2 linked regions of the Rhodopseudomonas palustris HaA2 genome follow. The protein of the gene in region 2 interacts with the protein of the main gene of each other region in a pairwise test. Links are inferred from orthologs where the notes say so. Each region holds a gene or a part of one and is shown on either strand. Other genes may lie near its edges.

Region 1 (6,493 bases), 860 kb from region 2 along the record:
GCACCATCCTTGAAAGGCGTGACCAAGGCGGTGAACGACCCCCGGAAATTCGTCTTGGCTGCCATACTGTTCTCCTGACGCGCAGTCCCTGTGAACCTTTCATAACGGGTGCCGCGCGGCCGCGAAAGGCCCGCGACAGGCGACAGGCTGTTCAGGGCCATCGCGCTCTGGAAGTCGCCGCAGCGCCGGACGACCCGGCCTTACAGCGTCTCGACCAGTTCCACGCCGGTGACCGCCTTGATCGCGCCGGCGATCTGCGGCGAAACCTGAAACCGGCCCGGCAACTCGAATTCGACCTCGGTGTGCGGATCGAGCCTCAGCACCAGCGCGATATTGCCCCCCGAGACCTTCGATTCCGGCGGCTGCAGCCGCTTCGTGATCGAATCGAGCGGCTTGGTGTCGCGCAGGAAGATCCGCAGCCCCTTCTGGGTCTTGGCGGCGGCGGCGTCGAGCGGCTCGGCGTGCAGCACGCGGGCGCGAACGTCCTCGCCCTGCAGTTCGGCGCCGAGTTGCAGCAGCACCGCGGCGCCCGGCTCCAGCACGTCGCGATATTGCGCGAGCCCCTCGGAGAACAGCACCGCCTCGAAATGCCCGGTCGGGTCGGACAGGCCCATGATGCCCATCTTGTTGCCGGTCTTGGTGCGCCGCTCCATCCGCGACACCACGGTGGCGGCGACCTTGCCGGCGGTGGCGCCGGATTTCACCGCCTTGCAGAATTCCGCCCAGGACTGCACCCGCAGCCGCTTCAGCGCGGTGGCGTAATCGTCGAGCGGGTGGCCGGACAGGAAGAAGCCGATCGCGTCGTATTCGCGCCGCAGCCGCTCCGCCGGCAGCCACGGCTCGATCTGCGGCAGCACCACCTGCGGCGCGTCGGCGAGCCCGCCGAACATGTCGTTCTGGCCTGAGGTCGCGGCCTCGTGGCTGCGCTGGCAGGCGGCGATGATCGCGTCGGCGCCGGCGAACACCCGCGCGCGATTACTGTCGAGACAATCGAACGCGCCGGCGGCCGCGAGGCTTTCGATCACCCGCTTGTTGATCGCGCGCGGATTGACCCGCGCTGCGAAATCCGCGAGCGAGGCGAACGGCTTGTCGCCGCGCGCCTCGACGATCATCTGCACCGCCTGCAGGCCGACGCCTTTCAGGCCGGCGAGCGCGTAGTAGATGGTGTTGGCGCCGACCTCGAAGGTCGGGCCGGAGCGATTGACCGACGGCGCCTCGACCTTGATGCCGAGCCGCTGCGCCTCGGCGCGGAATTCCGACAGCTTGTCGGTGTTGTTGAGGTCGAGCGTCATCGACGCCGCGATGAATTCGACCGGATAATGCGCCTTCATGTAGGCGGTGTGATAGGACACCAGCGCATAGGCGGCGGCGTGGCTCTTGTTGAAGCCGTAGTCGGCGAATTTCGCCAACAGATCGAAGATGGTGTCGGCGGAGTCCTTCGGCACACCGTTCTTGGTCGCGCCCTCGACGAAGATGGCACGCTGCTTCTCCATCTCGGCGCGGATCTTCTTGCCCATCGCGCGGCGCAGCAGGTCGGCTTCGCCGAGCGAATAGCCGGCCATCACCTGGGCGATCTGCATCACCTGTTCCTGGTAGATGATGACGCCGAAGGTCTCCTTCAGGATCGGCTCCAGCATCGGATGCAGATATTCCGACTCCTCGTCGCCGTGTTTGCGGGCGCAATAGGTCGGAATGTTCGCCATCGGGCCCGGGCGATACAGCGCGACCAGCGCGATGATGTCCTCGAAGCGGTCGGGGCGCATGTCCACCAGCGCACGCCGCATGCCCTGGCTTTCAACCTGGAACACGCCGACCACGTCGCCGCGCGCCAGCATCTGATAGCTGACCGGGTCCTCGATTCCCAGCGTCGCCAGATCGATATGGATGTCGCGCTGCTTCAAGAGCTTCACCGCGACGTCGAGCACCGTCAGCGTCTTGAGGCCGAGGAAGTCGAACTTCACCAGCCCCGCCGGCTCGACCCATTTCATGTTGAACTGGGTGACCGGCATGTCTGATTTCGGATCGCGATACATCGGCACCAGATCGGACAGCGGCCGATCGCCGATCACGATGCCGGCGGCGTGGGTCGAGGCGTGCCGGGTCAGGCCCTCGAGCTTCTGCGCGATGTCGAAGGCGCGGGCGACGACCGGGTCCTCGTCGCGAAACGCCTGAAGCTTCGGCTCGCTTTCGATCGCCTGCTTCAGCGACACGGGTGCGGCCGGGTTCTGCGGCACCAGCTTGGTCAGCTTGTCGACCTGGCCGTACGGCATCTGCAGCACGCGGCCGACGTCGCGCAGCACGCCGCGCGCCTGCAGCGTGCCGAAGGTGATGATCTGCGCGACCTGGTCGCGGCCGTAACGGTGCTGGACGTATTCGATCACTTCGCCGCGGCGGTCCTGGCAGAAATCGATGTCGAAGTCCGGCATCGAGACGCGTTCCGGATTGAGGAAGCGCTCGAACAGCAGACCGAAGCGGATCGGATCGAGGTCGGTGATGGTCAGCGAATACGCCACCAGCGAGCCGGCACCGGAGCCGCGGCCCGGCCCGACCGGGATGCCGTGGGCCTTGGCCCATTTGATGAAGTCCGACACGATCAGGAAGTAGCCGGCGTATTTCATCCGGGTGATGACGTCGAGTTCGAAGGCGAGGCGCTTCTGGTAGTCCTCTTCGGTCATGCCCTGCGACAGGCCGTGGACGCGCATGCGGTCCGCGAGCCCCTGCTCGGCCTGGCGACGCAGCTCGGCCGCTTCCGCGGCGGCCGCCTCCTCGGCGTCGTTGACGCTGGCGCCGACGGTGAACAGCGGCAGGATCGGCTTGCGGGTCAGCGGCCGATAGGCGCAGCGCTGCGCGATCTCGACCGTCGAGGCCAGCGCCTCCGGCAAATCGGCGAACAGCACCGCCATTTCGGCGCGGGTCTTGAAGCGGTGGTCGGGCGTGAGCTGGACGCGATCGGTCTCGGCGATCAGCTTGCCGGAGGCGATGCACAGCAGCGCGTCGTGGGCCTCGAAATCGTCGGCGGTGGCGAAATGCGGCTCGTTGGTCGCGACCAGCGGCAGCCCCATGTCGTAGGCGATGTCGATCAGGCCGGCTTCGGCGCGCCGTTCGACATCGGTGTTGTGGCGCTGCAGCTCGACATAGAGCCGGTCGCCGAACGCCTGCGCCAGCCGCTCGCAGCGCAGCCGGCCGAGCGCCGGGTCGGTCAGCATCGCCAGCGAGATCGGCCCCTCCGGCCCGCCGGTCAGCGCGATCACGTCGTCGGTCTCGCCATCCAGCCAGTCGAACTTGATGTGCGGCGGCTGGTTCACCGGGGTTTCGAGGAAGGCCCGCGAGTTCAGCCGCATCAGGCTGCGGTAGCCGCGCTCGCGCGTCGCCAGCAGCACCACCCGCGCCGGCGCCGCCAGCGCCGCGTTGCGTGAGGTCGGATCCTGGTCGCCGAAGTCGATGCCGAGTTCGAGGCCGACGATCGGCTGAATGCCGCTGCCCGCGAGCTTATCGGAGAATTCCAGCGCACCGAACATGTTGTCGGTGTCGGTCAGCGCCAGCGCCGGCTGGTGGTCGGCCTTGGCGAGGTCCGCCAGCCGCGCGATCTTCATCGAGCCTTTCAGCAGCGAATAGGCCGAGTGAACGTGCAGATGGACGAATCCGGCTTGGCTCATCGGCGGTGCGGCTTTCGATCGGGCGTGAATGGCGTGCGGTGAGAAGGTGCTCAGCCGGCGCGCTGAGCGCAGCCGACTCGGCCGGAATGGTGATCCGCCCGCCACGGCCGCGCAAGCCAGCCGCGCACCCTTATCCCCGCTGTTGCCGCCTCGCTCTGCAGCTTCGCTTTCCGCCGGCTCAGAGCTGCGGCAGCACCTGGGCCCACACCGCCACCATGCTGATGAACAGCGCAATCGACGTCAACGCCGCAGCTTCCTGAATGAAGATCTTCAACATCGTCCGCTCCCTGACCACGTGAACATACGCAGAACATTGTTCTCATTTTGTTCTGACGTCAAGGTACCCGCATCGGGGCGTTCGGGAAGCGTTAACAAAACGTCGACATCCCCGTTATTCAGCCATGACCCTTCGGCTGTCCGCCGCTTTGACGTAAAATAGTCGCGGGCGCACCGGATGAGCGATGAGTCTACAGCCGCCTGGGTGCCGGGCTTCGGCTGGATCGGCCCCTCATTTCGGAGATTTCGATGCGCGTCCTGTCTGCGGTTCTACTGGCTGCCCTGGCGTCGCCCTTAGCCCTGCCCTCGGCGGCCGTGGCGCAAACCCAAGCCCCTTACGACAACTATCCGGTCTGCCTGCGGATCTACGGTCCGGTGCGGTTCGACCAGTGCCGCTATGTCTCGATCGAGCAATGCCAGCCGGCCGCCCAGGGCATCGCCGGGCAATGCGTCACAAACCCATGGTATCAACCGCCCGCCGGCCCGGCGCGGCGGCAGCGCACGCGCTGACCGGGCGCGCGACCGAGGAGACGACAATGCGCAAGACACTGCTGGTCGGGGTGCTGACCCTGCTGGGGTTGACCGGGATCGCGGAGGCTCGCGACTATCCTGTCTGCCTGCGGGTCTATCACAACTACCGCGACTGGTACGACGAGTGCAGCTACACGTCGATCCCGCAATGCCGGATGTCCGCCTCCGGCCGCGCCGCCGAATGTATCGAAAACCCGTGGTACACCGCGCCGCAGCCCGCGAAGAAGAAGCTGCGCAAGCAACGCCGCCGGCACTGAGGTGCCGGGGCATAGCGTGACCGAGGGACCGGAGTGCCGCGCGCCCGATCGCCCTGCTGTGTCCGCCCCCACGTCCCAGCGTCATCGCCCGGCTTTTGACCGGGCGACCCAGTAATCCGGAGCGTCTGCCCTTGAGCAACAGCCGCTCTGGAATACTGGATCACCCGCATTCGCGGGTGATGACGAAGGAGGAGTCGTGAAGCTTGCGGTGCTCGTTTCAGATTCCGGGTTCGCTCGCTCACGCGAGCGCCCCGGAATGACGAACTGCCGCCGCCGCGCCTATTCCAGTTCGACGACCACGCCGTTTTCGAGCGACACCCGGCGATCCATCCGGCCGGCCAGCTCCATGTTGTGGGTGGCGATCAGCATCGCCACGCGGGTCGCCCGCACCAATTGCATCAGCGCCTGGAAGACGTGATCGGCGGTGTGCGGGTCGAGATTGCCGGTCGGCTCGTCGGCGAACAGGACGCGGGGGGCATTCGCGACGGCGCGCGCAATGGCGACACGCTGCTGCTCGCCGCCGGACAGTTCGGCGGGGCGATGGGTGATGCGATCGGCGAGTCCGAGATAAGCCAGGATCTCCTTGGCGCGGCTGACGGTCTCGCTGCGCTTCAGGCCGCGGATCATCTGCGGCATCATCACGTTTTCCAGCGCGGTGAATTCCGGCAGCAGCCGGTGCGACTGGTAGACGAAGCCGATGTCGGTGCGGCGGATCTGGGTGCGCTCGGCGTCGGTCAGCGCCGAGGTCGCGGCGCCGCCGACATAGACCTCGCCCTCGTCGGGATGCTCCAGCAGGCCGGCGATGTGCAGCAGCGTCGATTTGCCGGAGCCCGACGGCGCCACCAGCGCCACCGACTGCCCCGCCCACAGCGCCAGCTTGGCGCCGTCGAGGATCGTCAGCGTGGCTTCGCCCTGCGTGTATTGCCGCTTGATGTCGTGAAGGTAGACGACCGGGATGTCTTCTGCGTCCTGCTCCATTGCGGCCTCACTCATAGCGGAGCGCGTCGACGGGATCGAGCCGCGCCGCGCGCCACGACGGATATAGCGTCGCCAGGAAGGACAGCGTCAGCGCCATGATCACCACCGCGCTGGTCTCGGCGAAATCGACCTCGGCCGGCAGCTTCGACAGGAAGTACAGCTCCGGCGAAAACAGCTCGGTATTGGTCACCCAGGACAGGAATTGCCGGATCGATTCGATGTTCAGGCAGATCACCAGCCCGACGACGAAGCCGGTCAGCGTGCCGACCACGCCGATCGCAGCGCCGGTGATCAGGAACACCCGCATGATCGATCCTTGCGTCGCCCCCATGGTGCGCAGGATGGCGATATCGCTGCCCTTGTCCTTCACCAGCATGATCAGGCCGGAGACGATGTTGAGCGCCGCCACCAGCACGATCAGCGTCAGGATCAGGAACATCACGTTGCGCTCGACCTGCAGCGCGTTGAAGAAGGTCGAATTGCGCTGCCGCCAATCGACCAGGAACACCGGCCGGCCTGCGGCCTCGGTGACGCTCTTGCGGAAGGCGTCGATCCTGTCCGGATTGGTGGTGTAGACCTCGATCGCGGTGACGTCGTTATTGCGGTTGAAATAGGCCTGCGCCTCCTTCAGCGGCATGAACACGAAGGTCGAGTCGTATTCCGACATGCCGATCTCGAACACGGCGGCGATCTTGTACGGCTTGATCCGCGGCGTGGTGCCCATCGGCGTCACCGCGCCGCGCGGCGCCACCAGCGTGACGCTGTCGCCGGCGTGCAGCGACAATTGATCGGCGA
Region 2 (7,874 bases):
CCGGTCGTGCATTGATCTCACACTGACATGATCAGGGCGTCGGCGACGAACGAGGCATTACATGGAACTGCCAAGGCGTGCCCGTGGTGACGAACTATTGGCCCCCGGCAAGATGCTGGCTCTGCGGGAGCGGCTGCGACATCTTTCCGGAAGCCACGACCTGACGACCGTCATCGTCAGTGCCTTTGATCACAGAACGAGGGTCCTTCCCTTCATTCTTGCCGATACGCGGATGGCCCCCGGCGGCGTGCGGGCGATCGGGTCGGCGCTCGTGGACGTCGGCTTCGACAAAACGCGGATCGTCCTCCAGCAGTGGAATCGCAATTTCAGCCCGTTGCACATGCGCCTTGATGGCCGCATTCCGGATCTGTTCCTGGTTTCGAGCATGCATCTGCATTCGGCGGAGTGCGACCGACTGATCCGGGAGGCCTGCCGGATCGAGCCGGACAAGCGCCCGCTGATCATCGTGGGCGGTCCGCGGATCCGCTACGAGCCCTGGCACGTCTTCGGTGCAGACCCGAACGCGAACTGGGCCGCGGACGTCGCCGTCACCGGCGAAGAGTTTGTTTTTCTGGAATTGCTGGAAGTGCTGCTGTCGATGCGCGCGGGCGGCGAATCGATGCGCTCGGTGTTCGCCCGCGCGCGCGATAGCGGCGCCCTCGACCACGTCGCGGGGATCGTCTACGCGCGCAGCGCGCCGCGCGGCGGACCGATCGAGGAACTGATCGACACCGGCGTCCAGCGCCTGCTCGGCGATCTCGATGAACTTCCCGACTCGGTCCACGGCTACAAACTGCTGGAGACGCCGAGCAACGAGACGACGCTGGCGAGCCATGCCTTGCCCGCCAATCGTGTGAGGAAGTTCAGCCCGATCGCCGGGATCGTCATGACGGCCGGCTGCAAGTTTCGTTGCTCCTACTGTCCGATACCTGCCTACAACCAGTCGCAGTTCCGGGCCAAGAGCGGTGAGCGCATCGCTGAGGAAATCGGGCAGATCGCCACCACCTTCGGCCTCTATAATTTCTTCGGCGCCGACGACAATTTCTTCAACAACACCAAACGCACGCTTGATATCGCCGGGACCCTGGCCCGCAAAGCCCGGGCCGGCCGACCGTTCTGCAAGATCAGGATCGGAACGGAAGTCACGGTGCACGACACGGTCGGAATGCGCGATCACCTGCCGCTGATCCGCGACGCCGGTTTCGCAGCAGTCTGGCTCGGCGTCGAGGACATGACCGCGACGCTGGTCAAGAAGGCGCAAGACAAGGACAAGACCGAACTCGCGTTCCGATTGCTGCGGGAAAACAACATTCTGCCGATGCCGATGATGATGCATCACGACAGCCAGCCGCTGGTGACCTGGAAATCGAACTACGGTCTCATCAACCAGATCAGGTTGTTGCGCAAGGCGGGATCGATCACCACGCAAGTGATGATGCTGACGCCGGCGCCCGGATCGAAATGGTACGAGAACGTGTTCGATTCGGGGATGGCTTTCAGCAAGGCGGGCGATGTCGCGGTCGAGCCGCACATCATGGACGGCAATTATGTCGTCGCCTCGAAACACGCCCGGCCTTGGCTCAAGCAGATGAATCTGCTGCTCGCCTACACCTACTTCTTCAATCCTGTTCGCTTTCTGAGCGCGCTGATCTTCTCGAAGTCGGCGGGGGTGTTCTCGAGCGCGGAAACCAGGCCGGCAGAAGAGGTCGAGGATTACTCGGCCGCGAAGAAGATGCTTCGCCGCGCCGAACTCAGAGCACGGGCTCATCTGATCGATGCCGGCGCGCAGATCTACGGCATGATCGGGCTGATCCAAACCTACCGCCGAACGGCGGGATGGGCATGGCGGCTGTTTCGCGATGATATTCAGCGATACGACCGGGCTCCCGTCAGTCCGATCCCAATGCGCGGCGTCGGCGACAAGCCTTCCGATCACGCGCTCCCGGGAACGATTGATCTGCGCGACCTCGGAAAGCCCGTCGTTCGCGAAGCGTCGGCGCGGGACATGGCGGGGACTGCCTGACCAGGGACGGTTTCACCGCCCGGTCTTCACCCGCGTCCACAGCCGGTTGATCACGCGCTGCGTCGCCGCGTCGCGCGCGGTGATGACGAACAGGCGCGCCTGCATCGCTTCGTCCGGATAGATCGTCTTGTCGTTCAAGATACGCGGGTTGACGAATTCCTGGCTGGCTTTGTTGCCGTTGGCGTAGGACAGGAAGTCGGAATTGCGGGCGGCGATCTCGGGGCGAAACAGGAAGTTGATCAATTCGTGCGCCTCGGCGACGTTCTTGGCGTCCGCCGGGATAGCCAGATTGTCGAAGAACATCTGCGCTCCTTCTTTCGGGATCGCGTAGCCGATTTCGACGCCGTTGTTGGCTTCGGTCGCCCGCGCCTGCGCCTGCTTGATATCGCCGGACCAGCCGACGACGAGGCAGATTTCGCCGGTGGCGAGCGCGTTGAGATATTCCGACGAGTGAAACTTCCGCACCGACGGCCGCACCTTGGCGACGGCATCGGCGGCCTTCTCCAGATCCGGCTGCTTGGTCGAGTTCGGATCGAGGCCGAGACGGGTCAGCGCCGCCGGCAGGATGTCGTCGGCGGAATCCAGCATCTGGACGCCGCACTCCTTGAACTTCGCCAGATTCTCCGGCTTGAACACGATGTCCCAGCTGTCGATCACCGCACCCTCGCCGAGAATGCGCTTCACTGCGCCGACATTGTAGCCGATGCCGGTGGTCCCCCACATGTAGTTGGCCGCATAGTGATTGCCGGGATCGTACAGCGCCAGCTTCTTCGTCACCACGTCCCAGGCGTTCTTCAGGTTGGGCAGCTTCGTCGGGTCGAGCTTCTGGAACACCTTCGCGCCGATCTGGCGCTGCAGGAAATACGCGGTCGGCACGACGACGTCGTAGCCGGATTTGCCGGCGAGCAGCTTGGTCTCCAGCGTCTCGTTGCCGTCGAAGGTGTCGTAGATCACCTTGATCCCGGTTTCGCGGGTGAACTCCTCGAGTACGCCGGGCGCGACGTAGTTCGACCAGTTGTAGAAATTGACCACGCGATCCTGCGCCAGCGCCGGCACGGCGAGGCTCGCCGAAAGCCCCAGCGTCGCGCCGACGAATCGCAGCCGTCGAAGGAGATCGTTCCGCATCATCGAAGTCCTAACGCCTGTGCACCGCATCCGACAGCCGCTCGAGCGCGGTGTCGAGCGTCTGATCCTGTTTGGCGAAACAGAACCGCACCACCGAAGTGACCGGCTCCTCCTCGTAGAATGCCGACACCGGAATCGCGGCGACCTTGTAGTCGTTGACGATCCGCTTGCAGAACACCTCGTCGGTCTCGTTGAGGCCGAGCGGCGACAGATCGACGGTGAGGAAGTACGTGCCCTGCGACCGGATCACCGGGAAGCCGATGCTCGACAGGCCCCGCGCCAGCCGGTCGCGGCTTCGCGCCAGGTCCTTGCGCATCTGCAAAAAGTAGTCGTCGCATTTGCCGAGCCCGTAGGCGACCGCGACCTGCAGATTGGGCGCCGTGGTGAAGGCGAGGAACTGATGCACCTTGGCCGCCACCCGCAACAGCGGCGGCGCCGCGCAGACGAAACCGACCTTCCAGCCGGTCAAAGAGAAGATCTTGCCGGCCGAGCCGATCTTGATCGTGCGGTCGCGCATGCCCTCGATCGCAATCAGCGGGATGTGGCTGAGGCCATCGAAGGTGACGTGTTCCCACACCTCGTCGCAGATGGCGACGGCGTCGTACTCCTGGCAGAACCGCGCCAACAGTTCGAGATCCTCGCGCGGATAGACGACCGCGGCGGGATTGAGCGGGTTGTTGAAGACGATCGCCTTGGTCTTGGCGTTGAAGACCCGGCGCAACGCCTCCTCGGTGATCCGCCAGTGCGGCGGCTCGAGCCGGACCAGGCGCGGAATGCCGCCCGCCTGCCGGATAATCGGCAGGTAGGAATCGTACACCGGCTGAAACACGATGACTTCATCGCCCGGCGAGACCACCGAGAGAATGGCGCTGGCCAGCGCCTCGGTGGCGCCGGAGGTCACCATCACCTCGGTCATCGGGTCGAGCGCGACGCCGTGCCAATGCCCGTAATGGGTGGCGATCGCCTGCCGCAGTTCCGGGATCCCCATCATCGAGGGATATTGGTTGTAGCCGTTCAGCACCGCGTCGGCCGCGGCCCGGCGGATGTCCTCCGGCCCCGGATCGTCCGGAAACCCCTGGCCGAGATTGATCGCGTTGTTGTCGCGTGCGAGCTGCGACATCGCCTCGAACACGGTGACGGGCAGATCGGCGAAGACCCTGTTCATCGCGCGATCAGCCGCCCGGCTTGGTCGGCAGGCCTGCCGCCTTCCATCCGAGGATGCCGCCGGCGAGATGCTTGTTGTAGGCGAGCCCTGACATCTGCGCCGCCTGAGAGGCCGTCACCGAGCGCTTACCCGAGCGGCAGGCGAACACGACCTGCTTGCCGCTCGGATCGGGGATCTGGCGCGGATCGAAGCTCGACAGCGGAACCACCACCGCGTCCGGATAGGCTTCCGCCGCCACTTCGTTCGGCTCGCGGACGTCGACCAGCAGATAACGTCCCTCTGCGACCCCTTTGGCGACGTCCTGCGGCGTCAAATCCTCAACCTGGCCTACCACTCTCGTTTCTCCCGCAATTGCACTGCCTGGACCCAATAGTGCAACAACGAGAACGACGCTCGGCCATTGCGTCGCCAAAGTCGCGCCTAGCGCGAGGAAAATCAAGCTTCGGAAAACGAGTGCGGTCATTCCGGGTGGATAGTCCGCCGGCGCCGAAAATGCACCGCCCCATTGGTCGAACGCGGCGGCCGGATCGCGCCGGTCAGGCTGGCGGCCTGGCCCCGGCCAGACCACACGCCCGCTGTCCGGATCGCCGGATCAGGGCTTCAATCCCGGCGGCAGCGCCGGGCTCTCCCGCATCAGCGTGATGGTCACCCGGCGGTTGGCGGCGATCGCGGGGTCCTCGGGAAACAACGGCTGGGTATCGGACCGGCCGGTGACCGCAAAGAAATGCGAGGTCGGAACCCCTTCCCGTTCGAGGATCTGACGCACTGCATTGGCGCGGTCCGCGGACAGGTCGAAGCCATTGTAGTCGCTTCGCGCCGGCATCAACCCTGCCGAGGTGTGGCCGGCGATGGTGATCCGCAGCGGGGTCGCGCGCAGCGGCCCGGCGAGGCTCTGGAGCAGCCTTCGCGTGCGCTCGAACGGAGCCTTGGAGCCGTCGGCGAACATCGCGCGACCGTCCTGGTCCATGATCTCCAGGTTGAGTCCCTGCTTGGTCTCTTCGAACATCACGTTCTTCGAAAGCTCGGAGATTTCCGGCATGTCCTGCAGAGCCTGTCGCAGCGAGGCCGAGGCGAGCGCGAATTCGCGCTCCTCCTTGGTGTGGATGCCCTCGTCTTTAGACACCTCGCCGGGCGACGGCTTGGCGGTCGACAATTCGGGATTGACGTGTTCGGTGTTCTTGACCTTGCCACGGGTCGGCAGGCCGTCATTTTCGATGATGCCGGAATAGCGGGCGTCGGACTGGACGCCGAACGCTTCGCGCATCGAGCCCGCGACGACCTTCAGCTTGTCCTTGTCCTGAGTCGAGAACGCGGTCAGCATCACGAAGAACGCCAGCAGCAGCGCCATCAGATCGGCGAAGGTCACGAACCAGCCGTGACCGCCGTGTGCCTCCTCCCGCTTCTTCTTTGCCATGGCGCGCTTTCCGGCTGCTGTCGTCTCCGATTAGGCCGGCACGCCTTCGTCTTCTTCGTGACGGTGCTTTTCGGGCAGATAAGCGAGCAGCATTTCTCTGACCAGAGTTGGACTCTTGGAGTCCCGGATCATCAGGATTCCGTCGATGATCAGCGTGCGATTGGTCTCCTCGTCGACCAGCTTGCCGTGCAGCTTGTCGGCGATCGGAAGACAGACAAGGTTCGCCACCACGGCCCCGTAGAGCGTCGCCAGCAGCGCGACCGCCATGAACGGGCCGAGCTTCGACGGGTCCTGCATGTTGGAGAACATCTGCACCATGCCGAGCAGCGTGCCGATCATGCCGAACGCCGGCGCGCAGTCGCCGATCGCGCGATAGATCTTCGAACCCTCGTTGAGATGCAGCAGGAAGTTGTCGCGATCGCGCTCGAGATTGTCGCGGATGAATTCGAGGTCGTAGCCGTCGGCGACGTAGCGGATGCCCTTCGCCAGAAACGGGTCGTCGGCTTCGACTTTTTCCAGCCCCACCGGCCCGGATTTACGGGCGATTTCGGCGATCCGGGCCAGTTCGTCGACCAGGTCGCGAGCCGACAGGTTGCTCATCGTGAAGGCGAATTTGGCACCGAGCGGCAGGCCGTGCAGCATCGCCGACAAAGGAAAGCGGATCAGAGTCGCCGCAAACGAACCGCCGAAAATGACGATCACGGCATGGATGTCGTAGAACATTCCGAAATTGCCGCCCATCAGAATGAGCGACGACACGACGACGGCGCCCGCGATCAGGCCGATAAGTGTGGCGATATCCATCTTGTACTCCGACACGCGCACGCGCGCGCCAGCCCGCGCTGACGGCGGCGCAACGCATTCTGCGCTGCGCGGCTTCACCGTAGTCAGCCGCCATTAAAGACGCGTAAAGGTTAAGCGTCGCGTCGGAGCGCGTTGCGGCGAACGATGTCCACTTACCGTTGGACGAGCCGTCGCGCGCGACGTCAACCTCCTGATAACCATTCAGGACACTGGGACTCAGTGAATCTCCCCGGAGCGGATCAGCGCCTCGCGTAGCCGCTGCAGCGAAAACGACGGATCGCGGGCGATCGCGAGGATCGGCACCTCGCGCCGCCCGCAGAGGTCGGCCGCCGCCGGCAGCTTGTCCGCGAGGTGATGCGGAATCACGATCGCGCCGTGGCTGTCGGCGTGGATCAGGTCGCCGTCGCGCACCGTCATCCCGGCGACGCGGATCTCCGCGGCGAAGCCGGTGACATGGACGTGGCCGTGCGACGGAGCGATCGAACCGGCGAGCGCTTGGAAGCCCGGCGCCCATTGCGGGATGTCGCGAATCGAGCCGTCGGTGATCACGCCGAGGCATCCCAGCGCCTGATGCACGGCGCTGTTGACCTCGCCCCAGAACGCGCCGAATCCGGCGTCGGGTCCATCGATGTCCTGGATCACGCTGATACGCGGCCCCTGCCCGGAGCCGACATATTCGTAGTACGCCATCCGCCGCGCCTGCTGCTCGGTCGCGGGCAGTCCCGAAGCGACCGTGGCGCGAATGGTCGCGGTGCGCGCATAGCCGACGATCGGCGGCAATTGCGGAAACGGACAGATCAGCGGGCGCGTCGTGAAGCCGATCGCGCGGCGCTCCGGCGCGACGATCTCCATCGCGTTGCAGATCGTCGGGGTGTCGTAGCGCGCCAGCGCTTCGAGCACGGCTGCGGGCAGCAGTCCGGTTTCGGATTGGGACACGGGTTTCCTCCAGCGTCGCCACATCGGCCATCTCGTCGCGGAGGCCGTTCACAGCGGCGAACGCTCATGCCTATAGCGAAATCGGCGCGCGCGCCCAAGATGCGCCGCCGCATGGCAGTGCAGCCGAGCTGATCAGTTCAGGCGATTCGGCCGATCGTCTTTCGCGGCCGTCTCCGGGACCACCAGGGTCGGCTTGGCGCCGGCCGGTGCCGGCGAGGATGATGGTGACGGCGATTCCTGCGCGGCGGCAGCGCGCTGGTGATCGCGATAGGACCGCCAGCCGAGCGGCAGGCTGAGCAGATACAGCACCGAGCAGGCCGACAGGATGTGCCACGGGTAGCCGATCAGCAAAGCGATGAACAGCACCACGGAGACGAACAGCGGCAGCACCATCTCGGGCGCGACAC

Evidence for each region. The genes of interacting proteins can lie anywhere in the genome.
Region 1: the proteins of RPB_RS16965 (region 2) and dnaE interact in binary tests that used the Escherichia coli proteins (3 or more experiments, as listed by UniProt). The link is inferred for Rhodopseudomonas palustris HaA2 from one-to-one orthologs.

The regions. Positions count from the first base shown.
Region 1 is NC_007778.1:2,980,690-2,987,182, reverse strand. The notes cover bases 1-3,997. They hold dnaE (DNA polymerase III subunit alpha), read right to left. Parts: upstream 3,657-3,997; coding sequence 201-3,656; downstream 1-200. Other genes in these bases: dapA (4-hydroxy-tetrahydrodipicolinate synthase), read right to left, coding at 1-65. In the rest of the region: RPB_RS24160 (DUF3551 domain-containing protein), read left to right, coding at 4,182-4,442; RPB_RS13105 (DUF3551 domain-containing protein), read left to right, coding at 4,469-4,720; RPB_RS13100 (ABC transporter ATP-binding protein), read right to left, coding at 5,000-5,698; RPB_RS13095 (lipoprotein-releasing ABC transporter permease subunit), read right to left, coding at 5,706-6,493. UniProt on the Escherichia coli protein: DNA polymerase III is a complex, multichain enzyme responsible for most of the replicative synthesis in bacteria. This DNA polymerase also exhibits 3' to 5' exonuclease activity. The alpha chain is the DNA polymerase catalytic subunit.
Region 2 is NC_007778.1:3,840,883-3,848,756, forward strand. The notes cover bases 2,237-5,117. They hold RPB_RS16965 (aminotransferase), read right to left. Parts: upstream 4,314-5,117; coding sequence 3,159-4,313; downstream 2,237-3,158. Other genes in these bases: RPB_RS16960 (polyamine ABC transporter substrate-binding protein), read right to left, coding at 2,237-3,151; RPB_RS16970 (rhodanese-like domain-containing protein), read right to left, coding at 4,321-4,647; RPB_RS16975 (flagellar motor protein MotB), read right to left, coding at 4,906-5,117. In the rest of the region: RPB_RS16955 (B12-binding domain-containing radical SAM protein), read left to right, coding at 62-2,023; more of RPB_RS16960, read right to left, coding at 2,036-2,236; more of RPB_RS16975, read right to left, coding at 5,118-5,727; RPB_RS16980 (motility protein A), read right to left, coding at 5,758-6,531; RPB_RS16985 (RraA family protein), read right to left, coding at 6,748-7,467; pssA (CDP-diacylglycerol--serine O-phosphatidyltransferase), read right to left, coding at 7,600-7,874. UniProt on the Escherichia coli protein: Shows aminotransferase activity with methionine and histidine as substrates, and to a lesser extent also with phenylalanine.